DNA from 2 places in the Paenisporosarcina sp. FSL H8-0542 genome. Region 1 is predicted to be linked to the other one. Evidence: riboswitches for the same ligand, from Rfam matches in the RefSeq annotation. Region 1 holds a riboswitch; the other holds the start of a gene.
What was found. Region 1 has a riboswitch for S-adenosylmethionine ahead of MHH33_RS00550 (methionine ABC transporter ATP-binding protein). Riboswitches for the same ligand answer to the same signal wherever they lie in the genome.

Region 1 (3,529 bases):
AGTTGTTTTCGGCGACTAGTGGCAGTGTTTCATATTGAACGTCAGCCATGACGACTCCAGATAAATAATCCGGATAACCTGGGTCAGGCAGTAACATCAAATCTCCAGGATTCAGTACAGCAATCGGCAACTCCACAAGTCCAATTTTCGTTCCGAATAAAACCGCAACTTCTGTAGTTGGGTCAATCTCAACATTGTATTCTCTTTTATAAAAGTCTGCTGCAGCTTCCTTCAATTCGCCAATTCCACGAAATGGCGAATATTTATGTGTAAGGGGATCTTCTGCAGCTTCTTGCAAGGCTTTTACGATGTGTGGAGGTGTTGGTTGGTCAGGATTTCCTTGACCTAAATTGATCACATCGCGACCTTGTGCCACTGCAGCTCCTACTTTTTGAACAAGTGAAGCAAAGAATTGTGGTGGTAATTGTTGAAGCTTCTTAGAAAGTTCCATGGTTTTTCCTCATTTTCTGAAATAGTTGCAATCATCAGCCAAATCTTATAATCTTTTGTGTATCTTGTCTACAGGGGGTGTACCCATGAAAATCGCATGCATTCAGCTCGACGTAGCGTTTGCCGAGCCTGAAAAAAATTTTTCCAACGTTCAAAAGTACATAAAAAAGGTCGCAAGTGAGGGTGCAGAGCTCGTTGTATTACCTGAAATGTGGAATACTGCCTATGCATTAACGGAGTTAGAACATCTTGCAGACGTCGAAGGGCAACGAACAAAAGAATTTCTTTCCGAGCTGGCCCGTACATATCATGTCCATATCGTAGGAGGGTCGGTTTCTACGAAAAAAGGAGACAGCTTCTACAACACGATGTACATTTATTCGAATGAGGGGCAGTTGGTCTCCGAATATGATAAAGCGCATTTGTTCCGTCTCATGGATGAACATCTATACTTAAAAGCAGGAAATCAATCAAATGTATTTTCATTAGGTTCTATTCAAGCAGGAGGGGTCATATGTTATGACCTAAGGTTTCCTGAGTGGTTAAGGGCACATGCATTAGCCGGAGCGAAAGTGCTCTTCTTACCAGCACAATGGCCTGAAACTCGTATCGATCATTGGAGAATCTTGCTTCAAGCCCGTGCAATCGAAAATCAATGTTTTGTCATCGCGGTCAATCGAACTGGGAACGATCCGAACAATCAGTTCAATGGCCAATCCATGATCATTGCACCTTGGGGGAAAGTGTTATGGACTGGAGCTGATGATGAAGATTACGCAATCATTGATGTTGATTTTTCAGAAGTTGAAGAGGTACGTACTCGCATACCGGTATACGAGGATCGCAGACCTTTGCTATATAAACCTTTGTTTGAAAAATGAAAATAATTTTCAAAAAGTGTTTGACACGTGTATAAAAACATCGTAAGATTTACTTCAGCAACAAAACAACCAAACAACTACATATGGAAATTTATCAAGAGAGACCGAGGGATAGGCCCTATGACGTCCGGCAACCCCCAGCACGAGCTGGGAAGGTGCCAATTCCTACAGAATGATTTCATTCTGAAAGATAACCCAAAATCCATTTTTCGGTGCCTCTTTCATGATGAAAGGGGCATTTTTTATTTGGCAAAAAGGAGCTTGTGATGATAAAAATTAATGATTTATCTAAAGAGTACATAACGAAAAAAGGAACGGTTATAGGTGTTGATCGCGTAAATCTCACCGTCAATGAAGGGGAAGTGTTCGGTATTGTCGGATACTCAGGTGCAGGCAAAAGCTCATTATTACGGTGCATCAATCTGCTGGAACGACCAACAAGCGGACAAATTGAAGTGAATGGACTGGACCTCACAAAATTAAAAGGAGAAAAATTACGTAAAGCCCGCTTGAAAATCGGCATGATCTTTCAACACTTTTACTTGATCAGTCAAAAAACAGTTGCTCAGAATATTTCCTTCGCATTAAAGGCAGCTAATACACAAAGTGAAAAAATGGAGACCCGCGTTTTGGAGTTGCTAGAAATGGTTGGTTTGACAGATAAGAAAGATGTTTATCCGGCCCAATTAAGCGGTGGACAGAAGCAGCGTGTCGGAATTGCTCGTGCACTGGCAAACAATCCTTCCGTCCTGCTGTGTGACGAAGCAACTTCAGCGCTTGATCCGAATACGACCTTATCTATTCTGCGCTTGCTCAAAAAAATCAATCGCGAATTGAACATCACCATTGTGTTGATCACACACGAAATGAATGTGGTAAAAGAAATATGTGATCGCATGGCCGTCATGCAAGATGGACGGGTGGTTGAAGAGGGAACGGTTTACGATATTTTCTCCAATCCGAAAGCAGAATTGACGAAAGAGTTCATCAGTAGCGTCGTATCATTCGAAGTACCTCAATCCATTTTGGATCAAGTCACTGGACGTATTGTGAAAGTGCTATTTAAAGGCAATGTGGCGGGAGAAGGTGTCATCTCGGATATGATTCAGAATTTTGATGTACGAGGTAATTTCTTGCATGGCGCGATTGAATACATTCAGGAAATACCACTCGGCTTGTTTTTGATGGAAATTCAAGGACAACCAGAAAATATAACAAGAGCTATCACGTATATGGAAGGACGAGGGGCGCAAGTGGAGGTGGTACGTAATGGGAATTGATATAACGCATGTAATTGAAATGTGGCCAGACATCCTGAACGCATTCGGGCAATCGATGTATATGATTGGGGTTTCATTAACAGTCGCAATCATTATTGGCTTACCGTTGGGGATTGTGCTTTTTGTTACAGACCGAGGTTTATTTTTAGAAAATCGATTTGTTAAAGGAACACTCGGTTTTATCGTCAATATGGTGCGTTCCATTCCATTTATCATTTTGTTGGTAGCTCTTATCCCTTTAACCAAATTACTGGTAGACTCAACGATTGGCCCAGCAGCTGCAAGTGTATCATTGTCAGTTGCTGCAATTCCTTTCTTCGCTAGAATTGTGGAAACGTCTCTTCGTGAAATTGATAAAGGGGTGATCGAAGCAGCCATTGCAGTTGGCGCGACACCTTGGATGATCATCAGGGATGTATTATTGCCTGAAGCAAAAACCAGCATCGTGCAGGGCATTACGATGACAATCATTAGTTTAGTAGCATACTCCGCCATGGCGGGTGTGGTTGGAGGCGGCGGTATTGGAGACTTAGCCATTCGCTTCGGATATTACCGTTACGATGAAACAATCATGATGGTGACAGTTGTCATTTTAATTGTTCTTGTTCAAGTCATTCAGCAGCTGGGTGACTGGACGTCAAAAGCAATAGATAAACGATAAAAAGGGAGAGAAACAGAGATGAAAAAAGTGTTATTAATGTTCATTCTAGTCTTAATGACAGCAGCACTTGCTGCATGTGGAGGAAGCGACAAAGAGTCAAAAGGTAATGCGGACAATGACAAATCAGTGACATTAGGCGGATCAGCAGGTCCATATAGCGACATGCTCAATAAGGCAATCAAACCTGCTCTTGAGGATAAAGGATACAAAGTGAAAATCGTTGAATTCAGTGACTATATTCAACCGAATATTGCGTT
Region 2 (3,529 bases), 630 kb from region 1:
CCCCAAATCGGCTACCAGGTCTTTCACAGATTCCAATCCTACTGATAGACGAATCAACTCTTCCGTTACACCCGATTGCTTCAACTCTTCACTGCTTAACTGTTGATGGGTTGTTGAAGCAGGATGGATAATGAGCGATTTTGCATCCCCTACATTAGCCACATGCGACCAGATTTGGACATGGTCGATAAGTTTTCGTCCTGCTTTCCGACCTCCTTTAATGCCAAAATTCACAATCGAGCCGTATCCATTCTTTAAGTACTTGTTTGCCAATTGATGAGATGGATGAGATTCGAAACCATTGAAACTTACCCATTCTACTGCCGGATGATTTGCTAAGTATTGTGCGACTGCAATTGCATTTTCATTATGTTTCGGTACGCGGAGATGCAATGTTTCAAGACCTTGCAAAAAAGCGAATGCATTATCCGGGCTTAGGCATGGACCGAAGTCACGCAGTAGCTGGACCCGCAGTTTAATCGCGAAAGCCACTTGGGGGACATCAATCCCGTAACGAAGGCCATGGTAGCTCGTATCCGGTTCCGTAAAGCCAGGAAACTTCTCGCTGTTCCAATCAAACTTACCTGCATCCACAACGACACCGCCGATTGACGTACCGTGTCCCCCAATCCATTTCGTAGCTGAATGAACGACTACATCCGCACCGAATTCGATAGGGTTGCTTCCGTATGGCGTTGCAAACGTATTATCGATAATCAACGGAATTCCGTTCTCGTGTGCAATGTCAGCTACAGCTTCTACGTCCAAAACATGAAGGCTTGGGTTTCCGATGATTTCCCCGAAAATGGCTTTCGTTTTATCGGTAATGGCCCCGCGGAAATTCTCAGGATCGGTGGAATCTACAAACTTCACCGTGATTCCATACCGTGGAAGTGTATTGGCAAATAGATTGTAGGTCCCACCATACAAATTGCCAGCAGCGACGATTTCATCACCGGCTCCTGCTACATTCAGAATGGAGAAGGCTATCGCAGCCATGCCACTCGATAGGGCTACCGCTGCTGTGCCACCTTCCAATAACGCGATTCGCTGTTCAAATACGTCCACAGTCGGGTTGCCGATGCGTGAATAAATGTGTCCAGTTTCCTGCAAGGCGAATAAGTTTTGGGCATGTTCCGTATCTCTGAAAACAAAAGAAGTTGTTTTGTGGATTGGCACTGCACGGGAACCCGTGATTGGGTCCGGCTGCTGACCTCCGTGTAAAAGTAGAGTTTCCGGTTGAAGATTTGTCATTGTTTTCCCTCCTGGATTGTGTTTTAGATGGAAGTGTGGAGGCGAAAGAGGAGTTTTATGAACAGAAAAAAGCCCCGTCTTCGCTTAAGAAGAGGGGCTCACAAGTGCGTGATCCTCCTCTTATCTTTCAGATCTCCACTAAAGAAATCTGTAGGAATTAGCACCTTTGCAAGTTAATCACTTGCCGGTTGCCGGGCATCGCAGGGCCTAGTCCCTCCGCCACTCTAGATAAGAGTATTTGATTTAGTTTTCCATCTTGAGAATCAGTATATGTTTAATATCCATAAATAGTCAAGAATTATTTATATAATTTTTTGAAACTTCTGCCAACACTCAAACGTTTAAAGAGTTAGTGAAAAAAAGGGGTTGGGAATATGAATCTTGCATTATGGGTGCTAATCACCTTACTATCAGGTTATTTAATTGGCTGTCTCCATGGTTCAAATGTGGCGCAACGGCTTTCTGGGGTGAATGTAAAGGAACAGGGAGTAAAGAATGCGGGGGCATCCAATGCCACTATTGTATTAGGCTGGAAATACGGGGCACTCGTTGCATTTGTTGATATTGGTAAAGGAATACTTGCAATCGTCCTTTTGCGTCTTATATTCGAATCTACTGATCTTTCCTTGGAGTATCAATGGGTCCTATTATTTCTTGTGGGGGCATCTGTCGTAATAGGTCACAATTATCCATTTCAGATGCATTTTGATGGTGGTAAAGGAACGGCATCTGTTATTGGAGTGATGTTAGTACTGGATTGGAGAATCGGATTGGTTGGACTTATCTTGCTGATTGTCGTTTCATTGGTGACAGATTACTTATTAATCGGTGTACTGTTCTTATATATTACATATATCATTTTAGCCTTTTTGATTACAGAAAGTACTATGCCAATTGTCATAACCACCGCACTCTTCTTACTTGCGTTATGGAAGCATCGCGAGAATATACACCGTTTGAGATCCGGGATGGAACCACGAGTTTCTTCGGTTATCAAAAAGAAAAAAGTGACTCACTCCAATTAATTGGGGAATCCATTTTTTATTCCGAATTTACTAAAAAGTCGTTAAAATTTCATTCGGCCAGAACAATCATTATTCCGTGAACCGAATGAAAGTGCTAAACTGAGGTAAGGGGTAAAGACTACTGGCCCGCATCATGTCGGTCAATATCTGCCCGACTCCGAACCAACTTTTCTAAGGGAGATGAAACCATGCAAGAAACATTAATCGAACGCCTTGTACGTTATGCCAAAATTGATACACAATCAGATGCTGAAAGCACCACTTGTCCATCTACACCAGGTCAGTGGGACTTATTGCACGAACTAGAAAAAGAATTGGCTTCAATCGGAATGGAAGACATTTCACTTGATGACAATGGTTATTTATTTGCCACTTTGCCTGCAAATTCAGAACGTGAATTGCCAACAATCGGCTTTTTAGCTCACGTCGACACAGCAACTGATTATACAGGTAAGAATGTAAACCCTCAGCGTATCGATTGCTATGAAGGTGGCGACATCCGATTAAACGAAGAAACCGTTATGTCTCCTGACGATTTCCCAGAGCTTAATAATTATATCGGGCACACTTTAATAACAACAGATGGCACGACTTTACTAGGTGCCGACAACAAAGCAGGAATTGCTGAAATTATGACAGCTATGGAGTTTCTAATTAATAATCCAGACATTAAACACGGCAAACTTCGTGTTGCCTTTACTCCAGACGAAGAAATTGGGCGTGGGCCACATAAATTTGATGTTGAAAAATTTGATGCCAAGTATGCTTATACAATGGATGGCGGACCTCTTGGAGAACTTCAATTTGAAAGTTTCAATGCAGCTGGTGCTAAAGTTATCACACGTGGGACAAGCGTTCATCCAGGTTCAGCTAAAAACAAAATGGTCAACGCTCTGACCATCGCCATGAAGTTCCAATCTTATATGCCTGCAGATGAAGTGCCTGAGAAGACTGAAGGACATGAAGGATTCATCCACTTGATGAATTTCAACGGGCATGTAGAAGAAGCCAAATTGTCTTATATCGTACGTGACTTTGACCGTGAAAAATTCGAAGCGAAGAAAGCATTATTTGAAGAAGCTGCTTCAAAAATCAAAGCAGAATACGGATCAAATGCAATTTCGTATGAACTGCATGATCAATATTTCAACATGGGTGAAAAAATTGAGCCTGTAAAAGAAATTGTCGATATTGCACATGAAGCGATGACGAATCTATCAATTAATCCATTAGTCATCCCAATTCGTGGA

Region 2: it holds a riboswitch for S-adenosylmethionine, as region 1 does, so the genes downstream of both, MHH33_RS15580 (O-acetylhomoserine aminocarboxypropyltransferase/cysteine synthase family protein) here and MHH33_RS00550 (methionine ABC transporter ATP-binding protein) in region 1, are expected to answer to the same signal.

Annotation. Positions count from the first base shown of each region.
Region 1 is NZ_CP152050.1:105,810-109,338, forward strand. It holds gene MHH33_RS00540 (pyridoxal phosphate-dependent aminotransferase) at 1-451, opposite strand, end outside; gene MHH33_RS00545 (carbon-nitrogen family hydrolase) at 537-1,331, shown strand; SAM riboswitch class I at 1,420-1,528, shown strand; gene MHH33_RS00550 (methionine ABC transporter ATP-binding protein) at 1,598-2,611, shown strand; gene MHH33_RS00555 (methionine ABC transporter permease) at 2,601-3,272, shown strand; gene MHH33_RS00560 (MetQ/NlpA family ABC transporter substrate-binding protein) at 3,291-3,529, shown strand, end outside.
Region 2 is NZ_CP152050.1:3,102,301-3,105,829, forward strand. It holds gene MHH33_RS15580 (O-acetylhomoserine aminocarboxypropyltransferase/cysteine synthase family protein) at 1-1,254, opposite strand, end outside; SAM riboswitch class I at 1,372-1,489, opposite strand; gene MHH33_RS15585 (glycerol-3-phosphate acyltransferase) at 1,629-2,279, shown strand; gene pepT (peptidase T) at 2,468-3,529, shown strand, end outside.